DNA from 3 places in the Bradyrhizobium sp. 87 genome. Region 3 is predicted to be linked to each of the others. Evidence: riboswitches for the same ligand, from Rfam matches in the RefSeq annotation. Region 3 holds a riboswitch; each other region holds the start of a gene.
The links. Region 3 has a riboswitch for cobalamin ahead of metE (5-methyltetrahydropteroyltriglutamate--homocysteine S-methyltransferase). Riboswitches for the same ligand answer to the same signal wherever they lie in the genome.

Region 1 (7,574 bases), on a different contig from region 3:
GCAAGAAGGATCTGAGCCATGCATATCGAACCCGGACTAGTCTCGGACGCCAAGCTCGTGCTGAGTTATGCAACCGGCATTGCCGTCGGCGGCGTTGCCTTGAAGCTCGCGGTTGAGACCGTGCGCGAGCAGGGCATCACGTCGTTCGCGGCGCGGACGCTCGCCACCACGGGACTTGTGTTTATCTTCTTCGAGATCCTGCCGCACTTCCCGGTCGGCGTCTCCGAAGTGCACTTCATCCTCGGCTCGACCTTGTTCCTGCTGTTTGGCGCGGCGCCTGCGGCCTTCGGCCTCGCGTTTGGCCTGCTGTTCCAGGGCATCTTCTTCGAGCCGCCCGACTTGCCGCAATATGGCATGAACGTCACCACGCTATTGGTGCCGCTGTTCGGAATCCAGGCGATCGCCACGCGGATCATTTCGAGCAACACGGCCTATGTCGATCTGAAGTACCGCCAGGCGCTGGCGCTTTCGACGACCTATCAGGCGGGCGTCATCGCCTGGGTGGCGTTCTGGGCGATTTATGGCTCCGGCTTCGGCGCGACCAACCTCGCCAACATCGCGACCTTCGCGGCGTCCTATGCGCTGGTCATCGTGATTGAGCCGCTCGCCGATCTCGGCGTGCTCGCGCTGGCAAAGTCGCTGCGCGGCGTCACCGCGCCCGGCCTCGTCACGCCGCGTTTGCACAGCGCGGCCTAGAGACAAGCGAACGGGCGGCCATGATGGCCGCCCTTCGCAGCCACCATGCTCACGCTCTCTCTGATAGGCATCGGTTGCGGCGATCCCGAGCAGCTCACGCGTGCCGCGATTACTGCCATCAACGCGGCCGATCTCGTCCTGATCCCCCGCAAGGGGACGGCCAAGTCCGACCTCGCCGATCTCAGGCGGACGATCTGCGCCGATCTGCTCACCAGCGACACGACCCGCATTGCCGAGTTCGATCTGCCCGTGCGGGACGCCGCTGAAGCGGACTATCGCAAGGGCGTGGACGATTGGCATGATGCCGTGGCCGCCGTCTGGTCGCAGACGATCGGGGATCATCTCGAAGGAGAGGGCAAGGTCGCGCTGCTGATCTGGGGCGATCCCTCGCTTTATGATTCCTCGCTGCGCATTGCGCGGCGGCTCAATCCCTCGCCAAAGATCGAGGTCGTGCCCGGCATCACCTCGATCCAGGCGCTGTGTGCGGCGCATGCGTTGCCGCTCAACGACATCGGCGAGCCCTTTCTAGTTTCGACCGGACGCCGCTTGCGCGATGGCGGTTGGCCGGCAGGTGTCGATACCGTGGTGGTGATGCTCGACGGCGGCACGGCGTTCCAGTCGCTTGATCCGGCGGGCCTGCACATCTGGTGGGGGGCCTATCTCGGCATGCCCGATCAGATCGTGATGTCCGGCGCGCTGGCCGAGATCGGCCCGCGCATCGTCGCCGTGCGGCAAGAGGCGCGCGAACGGCACGGCTGGATCATGGACAGTTACATCCTCAAGCGCAGGCTGTGAGGCAAGCGAGGCAGCATGCTCCCCGAATGGGTCACCCAACAATGCCCCGATATCTCCGCAGTCCATCGCGGGGCGGCGGTGGCGCGGCAGGCGCAACTGACGAAACCGACCGGCGCGCTCGGCCGGCTCGAGCAGCTCGCGATCGAGCTTGCGGGCCTGCAAGCAACCGAGCAGCCGCGCGCGGCGCGGGTGCCGATCATCATCTTCGCCGGCGATCACGGCATCGTCGCGCAGGGCGTCTCGGCCTATCCGCAGGAAGTGACGATCGCGATGCTGGCGAACTTCGCCTCCGGCGGTGCCGCAATCTCGGTGCTGGCGCGTGAGCTGGGCTCCAGCCTGGAGGTCGTCGACGCCGGCACGCTGGCGCAGGAGGAGATGGCTGGAATCGTGACCGACAAGCCGCGCAGCGGTACGCGCGATTTCAGCGTCGAAGCTGCGCTCACCCCCACGGAGCTGGCATTTGCGTTCGAAGCCGGCCGACGTGCGGTGACGCGCGCACAGGCCGGGCAGCCCGATCTTCTGATCTTCGGCGAGATGGGCATCGGCAACACCACGACATCGGCGGCGATCGCGGCCGGCTTGCTCGGCGTGAGCGCCGCGGAGATCGCGGGCAGCGGTACCGGCATCGACGCGGCCGGCCGTGCGCACAAGGCGCGGGTGATCGACGCTGCAATCGCACGCCATGACATTGCGGGCGCTGCGCCCGAAAAGATCCTGTGCGCCGTCGGCGGTCTCGAGATCGCCGCCATCTGCGGTGCCGTTATCGCGGCTGCACAGCACCGCATCCCCGTGTTGATCGACGGCTTCATCGTGTCGGTCGCGGCGCTGGCGGCGGTGCGGCTCAACCCTTCGTGCCAGCTGTTCCTGCTGGCCTCGCACCAGTCGGCGGAGCAGGGGCATCGGCTGGTGCTCCGCGCGCTGAACGTGCAGCCGCTGATCAGCCTGGATCTCAGGCTCGGCGAAGGATCGGGCGCGGCCATCGCGCTGCCGCTTGTGCGGTCGGCCTGCGCGCTCCACAACGGCATGGCGACCTTTGCGCAGGCCAATGTGCCTGATCGTCCGGCCTGATCAAATCGTCCGCTGATTGACGGAGACGACGCGCCAGCCGGTCGCGAGCCGGTCAATCCTGGTCAGCGACAGCGGATCGATCACGAAGCGCAGGGCCGCTTGTGGCGTCAGGTCGAGCGCGATGCACAGCGCCGCCCGGATCGTGCCGGAATGCACGACGAGCGTTGCGGCCCCGGTGCCGATCTTCGACAAACCCAGGCGGACCCGCGCGACCTGTTCCTCAAAGCTTTCGCCGCCGGACGGCCGTCCGCGCGCCGGATCGCTCCAGAACCGTGCATAGGCCTCGCCACCGGTCGCGGCGAGTTCGTCATGCCGACGGCCGGTCCAGTCGCCAAAGTCTTGCTCGCTGAATTCGTCCAGCTGCAGCGGCTCGAGCCCCAGCGCGCGGGCCGTTTCGACGGTGCGCCGCGACGGGCTCGCATAGCTCGCGGCGTCCCGTGGCAGGCGCTGCCGCAGTGCCTCCAGCTGCGCCCGAGCGCCGAGATCGGCCGGTGCGTCGGCCGCATGGATCGTCCCCGCGACGCCATCGACGGGCGCGTGCCGTATCAGCCAGAGGAAGGTCTCGCCTCCCATGCTTATCTCCAAGGAAACTGGTCGTTGTGGCAATAACGCCGCAACTGGCACATTGACTCTGTCTGGATCGTAATCCTAGATGCTCGCGACGGTTTCCCCGAGAGGGGATGAAAAGGGAATGCGGTGCGGGGAGTTTGTCCCCAATGCCGTGGCTGCCCCCGCAACTGTAAGCGGCGAATCTTGCGTCACGAGCCACTGGGTATCTCGGTCCCGGGAAGGCGATGCAAGGTACTGACCCGCGAGCCAGGAGACCTGCCGTCAGCCGTGGTCACACGCGAAGATGTCGGTCGGGGAGTACAGACATTCGGCTTCATCGGAAGGCTGCAAGCCGGACGATGGGACCCTGGTTCGCGGTGACGTGCCACTGACGTCACTCCGAGGTCCAAGACCGTGTATTCCCTTCGTATCGTACGACCACGCCGTTTCCTACTGGCATCCGCCGCTCTCACATCTTTCGTCGCCATCGACATGCCAGCGGCCTTGGCGCAGCAGGCCCGCGAGCCACTGCCGCCCGTCGAGGTGTCGGCGCCACAATCCCGCAGGCAGTCCAGCCCGGCCGGACGGGACGCGCAGAGCTCACGCCGCGCAGCAGCGCGCCGGCCGGGGACTGCATCCGCAGTGCCCAAGCCCGTCGTGCCGACCACGGCGGCACAGACGCCGCTCAACACCAATGCCGTCGCCGAAAGCGCTTCGCGCCTCGGCCTGACCGTGCGAGAAACACCCGCGACCGTGGAGGTGATCTCGGCCGCAACCATGCGCGAGCAGGGCTACCGCACAGTCTCCGACGTCGCGCACGGAGCGGTGGGCGTCACAGCCGGCGACAATCCGGCCGAGCCTTCGGCTTTCTCCATGCGCGGCTTCACCAACAGCCAGATCAACACGCTCTACAACGGCATCAAGATCGGTCCGCAGAACATGACCTCGCGGATCATGGACACGGCCAATCTGGAGGCTGTCGAATTCCTGAAGGGTCCGGCATCACTGATGTCAGGCGAGGGCGCCGCCGGCGGCGCGATCAACTTCGTCACCAAGCAGCCGCACACCGGTCCGATCCGGAACGAGGCGGATTTCTCCTGGGACTCGCTGAACTCGTTCCGGGCGCATTACGGCTCGGGCGGCAGCACCAATGTGCAGGGGCTGGACTACCGCTTCGACGTCAGCCGTTCCTCGCTCAACGGCTTTGCCGACGACACCAACACCAAGACGCTCAATGTCTCCGGCCAGCTCAACTACCGCATCTCCGACAGCCTCAAGGTCTGGGGCGCGATCGAGTATCGGGAAGATCGCTCGAAAGCCTATTGGGGTGCGCCGCTGGTGCCGATTGCCTTCAGCGGCTCGCATGCGACGACGGGGATCGTTTCCGGCAATTACGTCTCGAACTACAACAAAACCGATCTCGGTGCCGTCACGATCGACGACCGCACCTTCAATACTAACTACAACGTCCTCGACAACAGGAACGTAGCGAAGGAGGTGTGGCTGCGCGGCGGTTTCGAGCTGAATCTGGCGCCCGACCTGACGCTGAAAAGTCAAGCCTATGCTTACGGAGCTGAGCGCACATGGTTCAACAATGAGATCGAGGCGTTCAATTCCGGGACCAACATGGTCGATCGTGAGCGCTTCTATGTCGCGCACAGCCAACGCTTGGTCGGCAACGTCACCGATTTGATCTGGGATGCGAATATCGCCGGCTTTGACAACCGTTTGGTCACGACGCTTTCCTCAAGCTACCTTGATTTCGTGAGGCCGGGCGCCGCAAATTTCCCCGGCGATTCCGTTCCGCTGGTCGATCCGCCTCGCGGCTATTACGGCCTGCTCACCATTCAGCAGCAGACCGCGCGCATCGACAATGAGGCGCTGTCGTTCGAGGACCGGTTGAAGTTGACACGGACCTTTGCGCTGGTCGGCGGCCTGCGCGTCGAGCATATCGGGCTCGACCGCAATTCGACCGACAAGTTCGGTCTGGAGAAGGCGAACTTCCCGTTCTCGCAATCCTGGGTCCCGACCACGGGCCGTATCGGCTACACCTGGGAAGCCGTACCGGGCCTGACCTTTTTCAGCCAATACGCCACCGGCGCAGACATCTCGGCCAACAACATCTTCCTGCTCAATCCGACCGATCCGCTGAACCTGACCACCGCGCGCACCTACGAGACCGGCGTCAAGCACCTGTTCTGGGACAACCGGGCGGAGTGGTCGTTCTCGGCCTACGACATCCTGCGCAAGAACGTCTATGCCGCGGCCGGCGGCATGCAGCTCAACCTTGCCGGACGGCAGGAATCGAAGGGCGTCGAGCTTGCCGCGTCCGTGCGTCCGATCGGTCCCCTGCGTCTCTGGGGCAACATCGCCTATGTCGATGCGCGCTACGCCGACTTTAATTTTGTCGGCGGCTCGTTCTCCGGCAACACGCCGCCGAACGTGCCGCGCGTCGTGGCGAATGCCGGAGCGTCGTATCGGTTCTTCACGCCGTGGCCCGTGGAAGTCGGCGTCACCGGCCGTCACGTCGGCGACCGCTACAACACCGATGCGAATGTCGTGACGATGAAGGCCTACACTGTCGCGGACGTCTATGCCTTCGTCGACATCCCGAAGACGGTGTTCAACGCGGTCGACCAGGCTCGCCTGACTTTCCGGGTGCGCAACATCGCCGACAAGCGCTATGCGATCTGGGGCGATCCGTTCTATCCCGACCAGATCCTCTTGGGTGCACCGCGCACCTATGAACTCTCGGCCGCATTCAAATGGTAGGATGCTGATCGATGATGCGCGCGATCGTCCTGCTGCATCGATGGCTCGGGATCGCGTTCTGCCTGCTATTCGCGATGTGGTTCGCGACGGGAATCGTGATGCACTTCGTTCCGTTTCCGTCTCTGACGGAAGCGGAACGCTTCGCCGGGCTTGGGCCGCTGGATGGCGCCGAGACGAGGCAGCTTGCGGTCGCCGATGCCGTGGCCGCGAGCGGCATTGCTGATGCGACTCGCGTTCGCCTGATCCAGCGCAGTGACGGACCGGTCTATGTCGTCTCGGGGCCGTCGCGCGCGGGCGCAGTGCGTGCCTCCGACGGAGCCGGCGCCTCGGTCGCATCTTCCGACGTCGCGCTGGCCATCGCGCGAGACCACGCGCGCAGCCGCGGGCTGGATGCCGCGCGGGCCGCAATCCTTGCGCGCGCGGACTATGACCAATGGAGCGTGCCGAACGGCTTTGACCGCCACCGGCCCTTGTTTCGGGTTGCCCTGGGCGACGCCGCTGGAACGGAGGTCTATGTCTCCTCGCTCACCGGCGAGATCGTCCTGGATACGACGCGCAGCGAGCGGACCTGGAATCTCGTCGGCAGCGTGCTGCACTGGATCTATCCAACGATCCTGCGAAGCAATTGGTCGCTGTGGGATCGCGTGGTCTGGACCTTGTCGCTGCTGGCCCTGATCGCGGCCTTGCTGGGCGCTGTGCTCGGCCTTGCGCGGATCAAACCTCGAAGCGGTCTGATCGGCTCGCCCTGTCGCGGCTGGCATGCGCTGCATCATCTCATCGGCCTCGCGGCGATGGTGTTCGTGCTGACCTGGATTTTCAGCGGCTGGCTCTCCATGGATCACGGGCGGCTGTTCTCGCGTGGGCAATTGATCTCCGCTGAATCACGCGTGATGAACGCCTCACCGAACTGGACGACGGCTCCATCGTTCGATCGGCAGCCTGTATCGCCGTCGGCCCGTGAGATCGAATGGTTTGCCTTCAACGGCAATCTCTATCGGCGGGATCGGATCGCCCTTGCCGGTCAGACCTTGATCGAGGCAGGGGATGCGCCCCGCGATGGACCAACGAGATCTCTGGATGTGCACGAGGTCCAGGGGCTGACCGCGCGCCTCGCGGCCGGCTGCGGCGGTCCGTCTGTACTTGCCGAGGACGACAACTATCCCGCGCGGTCCACTGTCCCGGGCGCCCCGGTCTACCGCTCGTATTGCGGTGACCTCTGGTTCGACATCGACGGCGCCGACGGCAATTTGCTGCAAAGGCTGGATTCATCGCGGCGAGCTTATCGCTGGTTCTACGGCGCGCTGCATACGTTGGATTTTCCGGTTCTCGTCGCGCATCCGTTGCTGCGCGACGGCTTGGTCGTCGGGCTCTGCTCCCTTGGCTTTCTGTTCTCCATCACGGGCATCATCATCGGCTGGCGCCGCCTGCGTCCGTCCTTCGCGGCCTGAGAGCCGGAGCGGGCAAAACCACCGCTTACTGATCGTACAATAAAGAGAGGCTGAGCCGACTGCCATGCATAGCTCATAAGCAATCGCATGGTCCGTAGGGCCGGTCGATCGCCTGCAAATTAGACAGTGCGTGCGGGGCGCGTGGATTGCGCTGCAGCGGATGTGGTGTTTCGTCCGGGAAAATTCGTGGTGCGCCGCACTTATGTCGCGTCGAACGATCCACACCGACGTGCTCTCCATGCGGGC
Region 2 (7,574 bases), on a different contig from region 3:
GCCACGGCGATCAGAGGCGCTGTCGTGCATGACGCGGGATGCACGCCGTCACCGTTCGCCCAATGCCGGCTGGCCGGAAGCGGCCATGGCGGGCGCGCTTAGTGTGCGGCTCAGCGGTCCGCGGATCTATCACGGCAGCATCACGAACGAGCCATGGCTGAATGAAGCTGCGCGCGATCCGCTTGCCGCCGACATCGATCGAGGCTTGACGGTTTACCGCCGCACCATGCTGCTGCTCGCCGGCATCCTTGCGATCCTGGCCTTCGCGTGAAAGAACAGCGCATGCGCGAGCACGGTGGAAATCTCGATCAGGCCCAGCAGCGCTTCGGCGGTCGCGCGGAGGACTGGATCGATCTGTCGACCGGTATCAACCGCCTGCCTTATCCCGTGGGCGAGGTGAGTTCGCGCGCGTGGAGCGCGTTGCCGTCGCGCGCCGAGATCGAGGCGCTGCATCAGGCGGCGCGGCACGCTTACCGCACGAGCGCGGCGGTTGTCGCGCTTGGCGGCGCACAGGCGGCGATTCAACTGCTGCCGCAACTTGCGCCGCCCGGCCGCGCGCGCATCCTCGCGCCGACCTACAACGAATATGCGGGTGTGCTCTCGGCCGCGGGCTGGGAGGTGGAAGAGGTCAGCGCGCTCGACGCGCTCGCGGGCGCCGACCTCGCCATTGTCGTCAATCCCAACAATCCCGACGGCCGATGTCATACGCCAAAGGATTTGCTGGCGCTGCTGCCGCGCGTCGGCCGTCTCGTCGTCGACGAGAGTTTTGCCGATGTGGCCCCGCAGCTATCGCTTGCATCCGAGGATCGGCCGGGGCTGCTGATCCTGCGCTCCTTCGGAAAGTTTTACGGCCTTGCCGGCCTGCGGCTCGGTTTCGCGCTCGGCAATTCGTCCGATATCGCTAGGCTTGCGGCGATGTCGGGACCTTGGCCCGTCTCGGGAGCGGCAATCGCGATCGGTTGCCGCGCTTTGGGTGACGATGCCTGGGCCGAGGCCACCTCCGCGCGGCTCGCGCGAGACTGCGGTCGCCTCGATCGCATTGTTCAGTCGCAAGGCTGGACGCTCGTTGGCGGGACGCAGCTGTTTCGTCTCTACGAGACGCCCGACGCCCTTGCCGCGCAGGAGAAGCTGGCGCGTCGCCATATCTGGTCGCGCGTATTCGCGCGGGAGCCGACATGGCTGCGCCTCGGGCTTCCGGGCGGCGAACCCGAATGGTCGCGCCTGGCCGAGGCTCTAGCGCGCTAGCGCGAGCAGGCCGCCGACGTCGAGATGTCGCTCGATGTGATCGGCGAGCGCGTCGAGCGCACTCTCGACCCTGGCGTGATAGGGCTCGTCGCCGGCGGGAATGTCGAGCTTCGCCAAAAAGGCCTTGCGGAAATCATCCGACGTGAACAGGCCGTGCAGATAGCTGCCCTGCACGCGTCCGTCGCGCGAGATCGCGCCTTCCGGTTCGCCATTCAGCCTTGCGAATGGCCGCGCGCGATCCGGCCCATCAGTGCGGCCGATGTGGATTTCATAAGCCTCGATCGGCTGATTGGTGGCGGCATGCAGCGCCGCGACGCGTGTCAACGTCTTCTCCGAGCTCATCACCGTTTCCACATCCAGAAGTCCGAGACCCGGTGTGTCGCCGGCGGGGCCCTCGATCCCCTCGGGATCAGCGACGCTGCGTCCGAGCATCTGATAGCCGCCGCAGAGGCCGAGCACATGGCCGCCTCTGCGGTAATGCGCCAGGAGATCGATGTCCCAGCCCTGCGCGCGCAGAAAGGCGAGGTCGCCGCGGGTGGATTTCGAGCCGGGAATGATGACGAGGCGCACGTCGCCGGGAATGGCCTCGCCCGGCCGCACCATCACGAGATCGACGCCAGGCTCGAGCTTGAGCGGATCGAGATCGTCGAAATTGGCGATTCGCGACAGCGCGAGACAGGCGATCTTGCATTGGCCCGGTTTGCGCGCATCGCTCAGGCCCAGCGCATCCTCGGCCGGCAGCTCGCCGGCGCGCGCGAACCAGGGCAGCACGCCGAGGCCGCGCCAGGCGGTCTTTTCTTCGATCAGTCTGTAGCCGTCGTCGAACAATGTGGGATCGCCGCGGAACTTGTTGATGACAAATCCCTGGATCATCGCGGCATCGTCCGGGTCGATCACCGTCTTGATGCCGACGAGTTGCGCGATGACCCCGCCGCGGTCGATGTCGCCAACCAGCACGACCGGCACATCGGCCTTGCGCGCAAAACCCATATTGGCGATGTCGGCCTTGCGCAGGTTCACTTCGGCCGGACTGCCGGCACCCTCCACCAGAACGAGATCGGCGCGCGCCTTCAGCCGCTCGAAGCTCTCCAGCACGGCGCCCATCAATGACGGTTTCATCGCCGCATATTCACGCGCGCGCGCGGTCGCGATGCGTTTTCCTTGCACGATCACCTGCGCGCCGACATCGGTCTCGGGCTTGAGCAGCACCGGGTTCATGTCGGTGTGCGGCTCGACGCCGGCGGCGAGCGCCTGGAGTGCCTGGGCGCGGCCGATCTCGCCGCCGTCAACGGTGACGGCTGCATTGTTCGACATGTTCTGCGGCTTGAACGGGACCACGCGCAGGCCGCGTCGCACAAAGGCGCGTGCGAGGCCGGCAACGATGAGCGACTTGCCCACGTCCGAGCCGGCTCCCTGGATCATCAATGCGCGCGCCATCGCGAGTTTCTTAGAACTCGACGCCGGCTTGCGCCTTGATGCCCGAGCGGAAGGGATGCTTGACCAGCGTCATCTCGGTGACGAGATCGGCGATCTCGATCAGCTCGTCCTTGGCGTTGCGGCCGGTGAGCACGACATGCGTCATCGGCGGCTTCTGCGTCGTGAGGAATTCGACGACCTCCGCGATGTCAAGATAGTCGTAGCGCAGCGCGATGTTGATCTCGTCGAGCACGACCATGCGGAGATTCTGGTCGAGGATCAGCTCCTTGGCCTTCTCCCAGCCGGCGCGCGCGGCGGCGATGTCGCGGGCGCGGTCCTGCGTCTCCCAGGTAAAACCCTCGCCCATGGCGTGGAATTGGCAGAGGTCGCCGAAATGGCCGGTCAGCATGCGGCGCTCGCCGGTGTCCCAGGCGCCCTTGATGAACTGCACGACCGCGCAGGGGAAGCCATGGGCGACGCAGCGGACGATCATGCCGAAGGCCGAAGAGGACTTGCCCTTGCCGGCCCCGGTGTGGATGATGATCAGGCCCTTTTCGCCGCTCTTGGTCGCCATGATCTTGTCGCGGGCGACCTTCTTCTTCGCCATTTTTGAGGCGTGGCGGGCGTCGGTTTCGTCGGCCGTCTGGGTATCCGGTTCTGACGTCATCGGACGGGATCCTTCGGCTTGACAAGAGGCGGTCGGGGGCAAATGGTGGCCCGGCGTTGGTTCCTGTCCTACGACAGGCGAAGAGGGAATGCGATAGGGTCCGAATCGGCAAGATTTGGTTCCAAAATGCAGCCGCCCCCGCGACCGTGACCGGAGAGATGCCCGAAGCCACTGATCCCCTGGGGATCGGGAAGGCGGGGATCGAAGGGGAAACCCTGCTCCGCAAGCCGGGAGACCTGCCAACGCGGACGATTTTGGACCGGCGGACGGGGTGTTCCGCGACGGGGAAACGGGCCTTCGCAAGAACGGTTCGTGGGCCTCATCGCTTCCCGCTGTTTATTCTGGAAGAAGCGATGACCGTCACACTTCATGTCTGCATTACCTGCCGCGCCGGCGAGACACTTGGCGAAGGCGAGACGACGCCCGGCAAGCGCCTGCATGGCGCGATCCTCGAGGCCGGCGTGCCCGACGGCGTCAGCGTGGTTCCCGTCGAATGCCTGTCTGCATGCAACCAGGGTTGCTCCGTCGCGCTCAGCGCGCCCGGCCGCTGGTCCTATGTCTATGGCCGTCTGTCGGATGCGAATGCGAGCGATGTGGTCGCGGGCGCCGCGGCCTATGCGGCCGCGCCCGACGGCCTCGTGCCCTGGCGCAGCCGCCCGGAGATATTCCGCAAGCAATCGCTTGCCCGCATTCCCCCCATTTCCCCCTTGGCCGTCGTGCCGGAGGCCGCCGAATGAATTCGCTCGCAAAAGTCCCGGTCACGGTCGTCACGGGCTTTCTCGGCTCCGGCAAGACCACGCTGATCCAGCATCTGCTTGCCAATGCCAATGGCAAGAAGCTCGCGGTGCTCGTCAACGAGTTCGGCAGCGAGGGCGTCGATGGCGAGATTCTGAAATCCTGCGCCGATGCGAATTGCCCGGAAGAGAACATCATCGAGCTCGCCAATGGCTGCATCTGCTGCACCGTCGCCGACGATTTTATTCCGACCATGGAGAAGCTGCTGTCGCGGGCCGTCAAGCCCGATCACATCCTGATCGAGACCTCGGGCCTGGCGCTGCCCAAGCCGTTGCTCAAGGCGTTCGATTGGCCGGAGATCCGTTCGCGCATCACGGTCGACGGCGTGATCGCGCTGGCCGACGCCGAAGCTGTCGCCGCCGGCCGTTTTGCGCCCGACCCTGACGCCGTCGAAGCGCAGCGCGCGGCGGACGGCAATCTCGACCATGAGACGCCGCTGTCCGAAGTGTTCGAAGACCAGATCGCCTGCGCCGACATCGTGCTGCTGACCAAGGCCGATCTTGCGGGCGCGGCAGGCCTCGAAGCAGCCAAGGCGGCGATCACCGCCGAGATGTCGCGCCGCGTGCCGATGCTGGCGATCACCGACGGCGCGATCGACGCGCGCCTCATCCTCGGCCTCGGTGCTGCCGCCGAGAACGATCTCGCCGCGCGTCCCTCGCATCACGACGGCGAAGAGGATCACGAGCACGACGATTTTGCGTCCGTCGTGATCGATCTTCCTGAGGTCACCGATATCGAAGCGCTGGTTGCATCCGTTCAGCGTCTGGCGCGCGAGCAGAATGTGCTGCGCGTCAAGGGTTACATCGCGGTGCAAGGCAAGCCGATGCGCCTCTTGCTGCAAGCGGTGGGCGAGCGCGTGCGCCACCAGTTCGACAAGCCCTGGGGCGCGGGCGCGAGGCAGTCAAAGCTGGTCGTGATCGGCGAGCACGGCGATATCGACGAGGCCGCGATCAAGGCGGGACTCGGTCTTTCAGGATCCGGTATCTGATGCACGTCGTCTTCCGCGAGAGCCGCGGTCTCGAGGAGACCGCGATACCAAGGGACATTGGCCAGGACCCGGCCGATCTCGTGGTGCTCTCGTATTCGGATTCCGATCTTGCCGCGTTCGCGGCCGGCTGGCGCCGTGGCCGCGACAGCCTGCCGTCGCTGCGGCTCGTCAATCTCGCAGAACTTCGTCATCCGCTCTCGGTCGACACCTATGTCGAACGCACGCTTGCGCACGCGCGCGGCATTCTCGTGCGTTTGATCGGCGGGGAATCCTATTGGCCGTATGGGCTCGCGGCCCTGCAGCAGCTGGCGAAGGAGCGCGGCATCGTGCTGGCCGTGCTGCCGGCCGACGGCCGCGACGATACGCGGCTGGACGCGTATTCGACCCTGCCGGTCTCGACGTTGCGGCGGCTCAAGGTGCTCTGCGACACCGGCGGCCCCGTCGCGGCGCAAGCCGCGATCGCGCAGCTTGCGCTGGCCTCCGGACTCTATGCGGGGCCAGTTATCGGCGAGATGACAGTGCCCGAGATGGGCTTTTACGACCCCGCGCGCGGCGTCGTCGCCGCGCCGACGTCGGGTGAGGGCAGGCCGCGCGCGCTCGTGACCTTCTATCGCTCCTATCTCACCGCTGCCGACACCGGCCCGGTCGATGCCCTGATCGCCGCATTGCGCGAGAAGGGATTCGACGTGTTTGGTGTGTTCGTCACCTCGCTGAAAGCCGCGGGGGTCGCGGATTGGTTGCGGGTGCATCTTGCGCAAAATCCTCCGGCCGCGATCGTCAATGCGACGGCGTTCTCGGCGATGGGCGACGACGGCACGACGCCGTTCGATGCCGCATCCTGCCCCGTGTTCCAGGTCGCGCTCTCCACGGCCCGCCGCGAGGACTGGGCGAGCTCGCTCCGCGGCCTGTCGCCCGGCGACCTCGCGATGCATGTGGTGCTGCCCGAGGTCGACGGCCGCCTGTTCGCGGGCGTGGTGAGCTTCAAGTCTGCCGCGATGCGCGATCCCGATTTGCAATTTTCGCATCTGGCACACAAGCCCGACGAGGAGCGCGTGAAGGCCGTGGCCGCGCGCGTTGCGGCCTGGCGGCGTCTTGCGGAGACGCCGGCCGCTGACAAGCGGATGGCACTCGTGCTCTCCAACTATCCGGGCCGTCCGCATCAGATCGCGCACGCGGTGGGTCTCGATGCGCTGGCGTCGGTCGAGGCCCTGGTGTCCGATCTCGCGGAGGCCGGCTTCGATCTCGATCCGGTCCATGCGCTCGGTGAGACGCTGCTCAAGCAGACCTTGAGCTGGAGCGTCGCCGATTACCGTGCTGCACTGTCGCGCCTTCCGCAAGTGTTGCAGGATGATCTCGCGCAAGCCTGGGGCGCGCTGGAGACCGATCCGGGTTGTCGCGACGGCGCGTTCCATTTCGCTGCGATTCAATGCGGCCGGTCGATCATCGCGGTTCAGCCGGAGCGTGGCGATGCGACCGCGCGCGATGCCGACTATCACGATCTCGCCCGCACGCCGCGCCATGCCTATGTCGCGTTCTATCTCTGGCTCCGCGAGCAGGGCTGTGATGCCGTCGTGCACATGGGCGCGCACGGCACGCTGGAATGGCTGCCCGGAAAATCCGTGGCGCTGTCGCAGGCGTGCTGGCCGGAAGCCCTGGTCGGCGATTTGCCCGTCATCTATCCCTTCATCGTCAACGATCCCGGCGAGGCCGCGCAGGCCAAGCGGCGCCTGGGTGCCGTCACGATCGGCCATCTGCCGCCGCAACTCGCCGCATCAGCGGTGCCGGACGGGCTGCGCAGGCTCGAACAGCTCCTCGACGAGTACTCGACGGCCGATGGCCTCGATCCCGCCCGCCGCCAGCGTCTGATCGCCGCGATCCGCGATGAGGCACGCGCGGCCGGCCTCGAAGACGATCTTGGCCTCGATGCAGCGGCCGCGCCGGCCGAAGCGATCCCGCGGATCGACCGTTTCGTTTGCGATCTCAAGGAAAGCCAGTTCGGCGACGGCCTGCACGTGTTCGGCCGCGGCGCCTGCGGCGACGCGGAACGCGACGCTTTGCGGGCCGCGCTTGCGGGCCGGCGCGTCGCGCCGGGGCCGTCAGGCTCACCCTATCGCGGCCGTCAGGACGTGCTGCCGACGGGTCGCAATCTCTTTGCCGTCGATCCACGCGCGGTGCCGACGCCGTCGGCGCACGTGCAAGGCATCAAGCTCGCCGAAGAACTGCTACGTCGTCATTTGCAGGATCATGGCGACTGGCCAAAGGGCCTTGTCGTCGATCTCTGGGGCTCGGCGACGATGCGCACCGCGGGCGAAGAGTTTGCCATGGCGCTGCATCTGGCTGGCCTCGCACCGCGCTGGGATCATGCTTCCGGCCGTGTGACCGGCTACGACATCATCGCGCCTGCGGAGCTTGGCCGGCCCCGCATCGACGTCACGCTGCGCGTCTCGGGCCTGTTCCGCGACG
Region 3 (7,574 bases):
TTGGGATCGAGATCGGTCTCTAGCTCAATGTCGATCGGAACATGAAGCAGCGAGCAGGAAGGAGCAATCTGAACACGGTGCCTGCCCAATTTTTGGACCATAGGAGCAAGTTGGTCGAGCAGCGCCGGAAGATTGGAGCGCCACACGTTCCGACCATCAACGACGCCTAGTGAGACCACGAGATCTCTACGGGTTGTGGCGACAATTGCGTCCAACTGGTCAGGTGCCCGAACCAGATCCACATGAAGCCCGGCAACGGGCAAGGCCATAGTTGTTTCAAGATTGTCGCCGATAGCTCCGAAATATGTGGCCAGCATTATTTTAAGGGCCGGCACAACCTTTGCGAAATGAGCATAGGCCCGGCGGACAGCCGCCCGCGATGCTTCGTCGACGTCCATCACTAGGCATGGCTCGTCCAGCTGAACCCATTCAGCACCGCGCGAGGATAGTTCGCGGAGAACATCGACATAGACTGGGAGGAGCCGATCGAGCAGCGACAGCGGATTGAATGCGGGATTTGCGCTTTTGCCGAGCTTCAGGAAAGTGACTGGGCCAACTAGGACGGGGCGCGTTTGGTAGCCGAGGCTTTTTGCCTCCTCATATTCCTCGATCGGCTTTCGAGAGGAATACTTAAAGATCTGATCCCGGTGAAATTCCGGCACCATGTAGTGGTAGTTGGTATCGAACCACTTCGTCATTTCCTGAGCGGCTACGCCAGGCCCATGCTGAGCGTGACCACCGTCCTGAGCGCCACGCGCCATGGTGAAGTAGGTCTTGAGCGACACAGGACCTTCGGTCCAGCCGTAGACGTCGGGAATGGCGCCAACCATTAGGCTGGTATCGAGCACATGGTCGTAAAACGAGAAGTCATTCGAAGGAATGACGGTCGCACCGCGGGATTTCTGCCGTGCCCAATTAGCGGCACGAAGTCCACTCCCCGCCTCGAGGAGCTCGGCTTCGCTGGAGTTTCCCGCCCAGTAGCTCTCGAGCGCGACTTTGAGTTCGCGTCGTGGGCCGATGCGTGACGTCCCCAGTGTGGCAACGGGAAGCGAAAGAAAAGACATAGCTCAGACCCCATGATTGGGGCAAAGGCCATGGCGGACGCATGCAGCGAATATCGCGTGAGCGACAGCTGCTTGGCGCACACCGGGACACCCCGCCCGTGGACGATATATTGTCGAGGCAGGTCTCCTGGCTCGCGGGTCGTCGCTGCTGTCCGGCCTTCCCGAAGCCGCATGGCTTCAGTGACTTCGTTGGACAGCGGCTCGCCGCTTACAGTTGCGGGGGCAGCGCCGGCATTGCACCGGCTTCCCTCTTAGCTCCGGATCAAACGAATCCGAAGACCACGACGGCTGGCATTAGGCGCACGAGGATCGATCCGTCAACCTACTAAGTGTCGCCGCGATATTGCCCAAGCGATTGCGAGCTGTACCAGCTAGGGCACAACGGTCTTACTCCCGGCCTGGTAAAAACGCCTAGATCTGTGGAGCCTCCGCTTGTGAATGCGTCCGTCAACACCCGCTTGGCGTACTCGGATGAGCCAACGCGAGCAGAACGAACGCGGTGGGCGCTTCGACATCTGCGTGATCGCGACAAATCCGGTCTTTTCCGTCAGCAGCTTCTCGAACTCGCCCGCGAGGACGTTTGCGATCATCCTCGGCCGGCATCCGCTTGATCACAGCGCCATGAGGCTCCTTAGGAATTGTCAAGGCCGGATTGCTCCAGGATCAAACGGATGATCAGGCCGGACTGCCTGTGTTCGGCGGACCCCGCGACGAGCCGTGAGCTCGATCGCTCCGTGGCGTTCGTCAAGATGATCTCCTTCGGTGTGCCAAGCACTTACGTGCTGAGCGACTTTGGCCGCGCCTTCGTTGTTTCCGTCGCCGCTGGCGAGTAGTGCAGCCTGGACGTTGGCCTGCGCGGCATCGCAGGAACAGTTCCGGACGTCAGGATGCACGCTGACTTGCGGAACGGGAGTAAGCGGCGAGAGCGCGGGCGGCGGGGATCCTGTTAGGACCCTAGCTCCATGCACTCGTGCATGGTGACCGTGGGCAAGCGGATGCCCAGCTTCTCGTACGTCTTCAGGATCTCCGGACCGATCTGGTCGCGCGTGGAGACCGTCTCTTCGGCTTCGAAGTGACGTAGCGTTAGATATCCTGCAAGCTGATCTTGGGATATTCGACGCCCGTCCACCTCGCCTCGGCTCGTCAGCCAACGACGATAAGCCTCAACGCGGCGACCTGGAGCATCGAGGCGGCCTTGTCATTATTCGAGACAAATTTGACGGTCTCCTCTGACAGAGCCCTTCGAGGGTTTCTCGGAGTCGATCAGCGCCTTAAGCTCATAACGATGTTGATCGACCTCGATGCGCCGCACGCGGAAGGCGGCCTCCACAAGCTCGACATCTACTCCTTCGTGCGCGAAATCGAGCGGTGAAGCCTTCTGGACGCGGGCTGCTTATGTTGTCTTAGACGGGACACAGGTGTCAGGCACCGGACAGACCACAGCGCATTGCGGCGTGTCGGAATGGCCCTCGCACTCCGTACACTTTTTTGCATCGATAACGTAAATGTCGCGCTTGAGGCTGATCGCCGCGTTGGGACACTCGAACTCACATGCCCCACAAACGGTACATTGCGAAGCGACGATCTTGTAAGCCATGCCTTCCGACTCCTTAGGCGAGCGATGCCATTGGCGATCCCTTTCAAATGCCGTGCCAAGGACAGGCGCGCTCAATGATGGGCAACTTGCCCAATGGTGCTGTGCGGGGTCTGAGACCATGTTGCATCTGCGACAGCATGGGCCGCTTCAATATCAAGCCGTGCGAGCCCTCGGGCCCCTACTCCGATAGCCAGTCGCGACTCGACTGCTGCGAGCTTCCGTCGGTTTGTCTGGCATCGCAGCGCGGGGCCAAGCGACGCTCGACGATTCCCGAAACCGGCGGCGCGAGTAGAAGCCGCGAGCCGACGCACGTCTACGCCGGATGTCGGCAAACCTCCGGTCACACGCCCTGACCGGAGATTTTGTCCAAGCCGCGCTCACGCCTGCAACGTTAACTCCGCGGATTGACTGGCTGGAGCCTTGCCAAAAGGGCTTTGTGCTACAATAACCTTCGGCATCGCTTCGGAGGGAAATGAAGTTCGGCCGGGAGAAGCGATACTGGGTTTGCAAAGTGGCCGATTTAATTGCTGTCAGCCGCATGCCTGGTGCCGAGTAGGCATGGCCGCGCGGGCCAGCGCTGGTACGCTTTGCCTGGCTGTGCTCAGTCACTCCTCATGCAACTATTTTGGACGAAGTGGAACAGGGCTGAAAGATGACTGTGCAAATTGCTTCAGCGGCATGGCCTTTCCGAACAGATGGCCCTGCGCAAGGTCGAAGCCGAGTTCGGTCACAGCGATCAGGTCGGCGTGGCTCTCCACGCCTGCGGCGACGGTGCGCACACTGTACTCTTTGGCTAGATCGACGATATGGCGGCACACCGTTCGCTTCAGGGGCCCATTTCCGCAACCGGCGACGTACTGCCGGTCCACTTTTAATTTCATGAACGGGAATTTTTCGAGCCCCATCAGCTGCGGCCAATTGGCGCCGATATTGTCGATTGCAAGGCCAATGTTGTGAAAGCGAACCTCACGCGCGACCTCGATCAGGAGATCTAGGTTCTGGATCGCTTCCTCGCTCTCGATTTCGATCGTCAAGCCGCCGAAAGCGGGGTGCGACGGCATGCGCTGACAGAGATCGCGTACCGCCTGCGGGTCAATCAGGAATGCTGCCGGGAGATTGATGGAGAGATCGGTCGAAGTTTGCTGCTCCAGAAGATACTTCCAATCCTTGATCGCGCGGTCGATCACGAACTGCGACAAGTCCCTAAAATGCGGATCGTGAGCCTCCGGGATGAAATACGCTGGTGGAACAACGCCCCAGGTCGGATGCCGCATTCGCACAAGCGCCTCGGCGCCGCGGCGGCTGAGGGTACACGGGTCAAAGTTCGGCTCATACCAGAGCTCAAGCCAGCCAGCGTGTAAGGCTTCTCCGACATGGACTGCGGGACGGGGCGCCGGCTCTCTGGGCAAGAGCATGGCGACCCGATCGCGCAGCGTCTCGGCTGCAAACGGCGTCCTCAGCGGCGGCAGCATATCAAGTCCATATTCGCCCCCGACCTGCTGCACTGCCGTCATGACGATCGACTCGCGGGCGCCGAACGCCAGCACTCTGCCTGCAAATTCTTCGCGTACGAGTATCTCGAGCAATCGTCCAGGCTCGATGCGATCCGAGCCAATGCCGAGCAGGATCAGATCAGGGAAGTCCGTGCAGAGTACGCGCGGCAGCTCGTCAGCAGTCCCGCATTCGCTGATCACAAACCCCATATCCTCTAGCACATCGCGTAGAAAGGCGCGCAGATGCCGCTTGCCCACGGCCACGCACGCTCGCGGCCGCACCTTACGCTGCCCGAAGATTACAGGTTTCCCTCCGACCAGTTCGGCCTGCCCATGCTCCATCGCAACCACTCCCCTTCCGTGAAGGTCCCTTAAACGAGGAGCGAAGGTCCAAACAAGCAGTGCTTGCCATTATCTTTCGATTCTTCGAGGTAAGCTTAAGATAGTGCATTAGCGTGCAAAATCTTTTCGCGATGTTGTTCGGACGATTTTGTCGGGCGCACGCGTATGATACCTGTCCCGGCTCGCGCAACTTTGTACGAGTGACGCACACGAGTGTGGGGAATCTCACCTTCGGACGCGCCGAGCTGATGCGCCCTATGCCACGGCGATGATCATGCTGCAAGATGTACTGAATCGAGTCTCGTGAGTGATGATCAGCAATCTCTCCTACGAAATGTTTGATCGGCATGGCCGGCCTGCCCACGCGCGAATGTGCCGTCTCGTGGATTCCCTATCTAGTCGAAGGAGATCCAACTGAGTTCGCAGCGGATCAAGCCGCGGTCGATTCTGAGAACGGCAACAGCTTGCACTTACCTCACCTCTGTTGGTTATAGCGAGTGCGGACGTCCTATTCCCTATCGAGCTTGATAGTTTCTCTCAGTTGCGTTCTCTGTATCCTTCTGAACATGGATATCCTCAAGAGGGACTGGAGGGACTAACGTGACGGGTGTTCGTGTTGGCGCTGAAGCGCAAGGCTTGCCCCACGGGGGCACGGCTTTGCGCAAAGGCGTGCCAGGAGATGAGAACGCGATCGTAGAAGCCGTCGGAAAGCTACTTTCTGAATTAGGTGGTCCCGGACCAGAGTTCAGCCTTGAAGGCGCAAAGCAGACTGCTTTGCGCCTGATTCAGGATCCCGAAGAGGGCTTCATTTTTGTCATCGAGGAACAAGCCACCGGGCAGATTGTAGGGATCGCTGCCATCTCCGCCGTCCTGGCCGTGAGAGCAGCTGGAGCGTACGGCGTGCTTCAGGAGCTATGGATTTCTCGGGACTTCCGAAGCTCTGACCGCGGTGGGCATCTGCTCGAGGCGGTACGTTCGGAGGCGAAGCGCCGAGGCTGGCAGATGATTGAGGTTGCGTTGCCCCCTGATGGCTATCCGGCCTTAGAACGGGTACGCCGTTTCACGAGGAGAGGGGATATCGGGTTGGAGGATTGCGCGCGCGCAAGAGGCTATGACAGTACTGCGACCTCTGCTCCACACTTAAAAGCGCTCCTGGTCCTGTCACTAAAGACTTTCAAGGCAGAAAATCCTGCTGCTTGTTGCTTCTCAAAACGAACGCTCCAACGCGTGCATCGCGGCCGAGGACAATCGAGAACCTCGGCGCTGATGCGGTGCTTACTCCCACTGCGAGCGGGTTACCTCTTCGACTTTTTTGGCGGGTATCAACCATCAAATCGTTCTTCATGGTGCGGAGCGATACGATGGTCTTCTCAAGGCTCGTGGACCGCGAGCGGAAACCTGCCCGGCTAGAAGGCGCGGAGCCAGGTCCTCGGCGGCCCGTTGCGGGCGAAGCCCGACCTAGCCTTACAAACGATAGCCGAGTCGTTCTTTCGTGCTTCCCACACAATGCCGCCAGTTTGGGATCACCGTACACAAATGCGATCCATTCGTCGCCAAGTCCAATGCCTCGGCAACTGGCAAGCCAATCATCTATGGGGCTTCTTCCTGCAACTTGATTCGGTGGACCGTCGCGTAAAGGGATTCGGTACCACGCTGTCGCTCCTGCTGGCGAACGTTCAAGGAAGGTGACGAAATCAGCCATCAACACTGATTCGGTAGAGGATTCCGTAATGAGCAATGTGCCGTTTGCCGCCTCCAATACGAGGTTCGTGCAGGTCGCCCCAGCGCAGGACTTGATGCGGGCGATCGTTTCGCCGTTCGGCGCCATGACGAAGACGTGGCCGAGGGAGGCGAGCGCGACAAAGAGCCGCCCGTTTTGATCCATCGTCAGCCCGTCAGGACCGCTGGTCCCGAAGGACAAGCTGAACCGTCCCACCTTCGCAGCCCCGCCGTCACGCATCAGCGGCACGCGCCAGCTGCTGTTGTCGCGCGTCATTGCAACGAACAACACGGCCTCGTCGGCGCTGAGCACCAGCCCGCTCGGGCTTGGCCAGTTCGAAATCAGGCAATCGAGCCGGCCGGCAGGACACAGCCGGCCACCCAGCCGGTCGGATCGTGCACTCCAGTTCGCCCCTGATCGGTGAAATAGATGTCGCCGTTAGTCGCGGTATGCAGGTCGTTGCAGCCTCTGAAGGACTCGCAATTGCGGTTGCCCCAGAAGCGGGCTGATAGTATCCCGCTGCGGATCGAGCTCCATGAGGCCGTTCATGTAGTCGGCCACCAGCGCCCGGCCATCAGGTGCGATCTTCAGACCAATCGGCCAGCCGTCATATTCGATTATCAGAGACCAGATCCCGTCGCGCGAAATCCGGAAAATGCGGCCGAAGGGGATATCGACGACGTAGAGATCCCCGGACTTGTCGAACGACGGCCCCTCGATGAAACAATCCACCGATGGCCTCCGCGGTTGGCATCCGGCCCATTTCGAGGAAACACCACGGCGACGATATTCCGCGGCATCGACGAGAACACGCGAGTCTCAGCCAGCTGAGGCGGCTTGTCGAGATACATCATGACGGGCCTCCAGCGTGCGGCGCGGCTGTCCCTCATATTTGTAGCCAAACTGCTTGGGCATCGGTCCCTTGTTACGATCCTTGCGCCTGGTCTGTTCCCAGGCGTGGGCCAGGATTCCGACCGCTCGCGACAGGCAGAAGACGCCGCGCGCCAGCGGTGGCGCGAATCCGAGCTCGCCGTAAATGACCGCGGTCGCGCCATCAATGTTCATTGGGATGAGTTTGCCCTTGCGCTGCTGCATCACCCGCTCGATCGCGCGGGCGGCCTTGGCATAGTCGCCGCTGACACTGCCCTCAGCACTTGCGTCATCCACCAGCGCCAATAGCGGTGCGGCGCGGGGGTCGACCGAATGAAACCGGTGGCCGAAGCCGGGCAGATATTTGCCGCACCTTGCAGTGAAATGGTCAATTGCGGCGGCCGCTGCCTCGCCGATCTCTAGGCCATCGCGCCTCCGCAGCACATCTTCGTAGAGTTCGACCGCCTGCTCCCCTGCTCCGCCGTGCA

Region 1: linked by a shared signal. The riboswitch ahead of IVB50_RS38720 (TonB-dependent receptor) and the one ahead of metE (5-methyltetrahydropteroyltriglutamate--homocysteine S-methyltransferase) in region 3 are both predicted to bind cobalamin.
Region 2: linked by a shared signal. The riboswitch ahead of IVB50_RS38805 (DUF1636 domain-containing protein) and the one ahead of metE (5-methyltetrahydropteroyltriglutamate--homocysteine S-methyltransferase) in region 3 are both predicted to bind cobalamin.

Annotation. Positions count from the first base shown of each region.
Region 1 covers NZ_JADPIQ010000148.1:49,630-57,203, reverse strand. Annotated here, with positions in the region: gene IVB50_RS38740 (energy-coupling factor ABC transporter permease) at 19-696, shown strand; gene cobF (precorrin-6A synthase (deacetylating)) at 742-1,491, shown strand; gene cobT (nicotinate-nucleotide--dimethylbenzimidazole phosphoribosyltransferase) at 1,507-2,559, shown strand; gene IVB50_RS38725 (histidine phosphatase family protein) at 2,560-3,132, opposite strand; cobalamin riboswitch at 3,205-3,407, shown strand; gene IVB50_RS38720 (TonB-dependent receptor) at 3,523-5,880, shown strand; gene IVB50_RS38715 (PepSY domain-containing protein) at 5,892-7,328, shown strand.
Region 2 covers NZ_JADPIQ010000148.1:66,611-74,184, reverse strand. Annotated here, with positions in the region: gene cbiB (adenosylcobinamide-phosphate synthase CbiB) at 1-271, shown strand, start outside; gene cobD (threonine-phosphate decarboxylase CobD) at 283-1,245, shown strand; gene IVB50_RS38815 (cobyric acid synthase) at 1,234-2,682, opposite strand; gene cobO (cob(I)yrinic acid a,c-diamide adenosyltransferase) at 2,693-3,328, opposite strand; cobalamin riboswitch at 3,369-3,587, shown strand; gene IVB50_RS38805 (DUF1636 domain-containing protein) at 3,682-4,065, shown strand; gene cobW (cobalamin biosynthesis protein CobW) at 4,062-5,111, shown strand; gene cobN (cobaltochelatase subunit CobN) at 5,111-7,574, shown strand, end outside.
Region 3 covers NZ_JADPIQ010000125.1:98,908-106,481, forward strand. Annotated here, with positions in the region: gene metE (5-methyltetrahydropteroyltriglutamate--homocysteine S-methyltransferase) at 1-1,064, opposite strand, end outside; cobalamin riboswitch at 1,164-1,363, opposite strand; gene IVB50_RS30845 (hypothetical protein) at 1,736-1,897, shown strand; gene IVB50_RS30850 (hypothetical protein) at 2,170-2,436, shown strand; gene IVB50_RS30855 (4Fe-4S binding protein) at 2,458-2,661, opposite strand; gene IVB50_RS30860 (EAL domain-containing response regulator) at 3,282-4,496, opposite strand; gene IVB50_RS42815 (GNAT family N-acetyltransferase) at 5,166-5,906, shown strand; partial or broken gene IVB50_RS30865 (SMP-30/gluconolactonase/LRE family protein) at 6,190-7,070, opposite strand; gene IVB50_RS30870 (citryl-CoA lyase) at 7,036-7,574, opposite strand, start outside.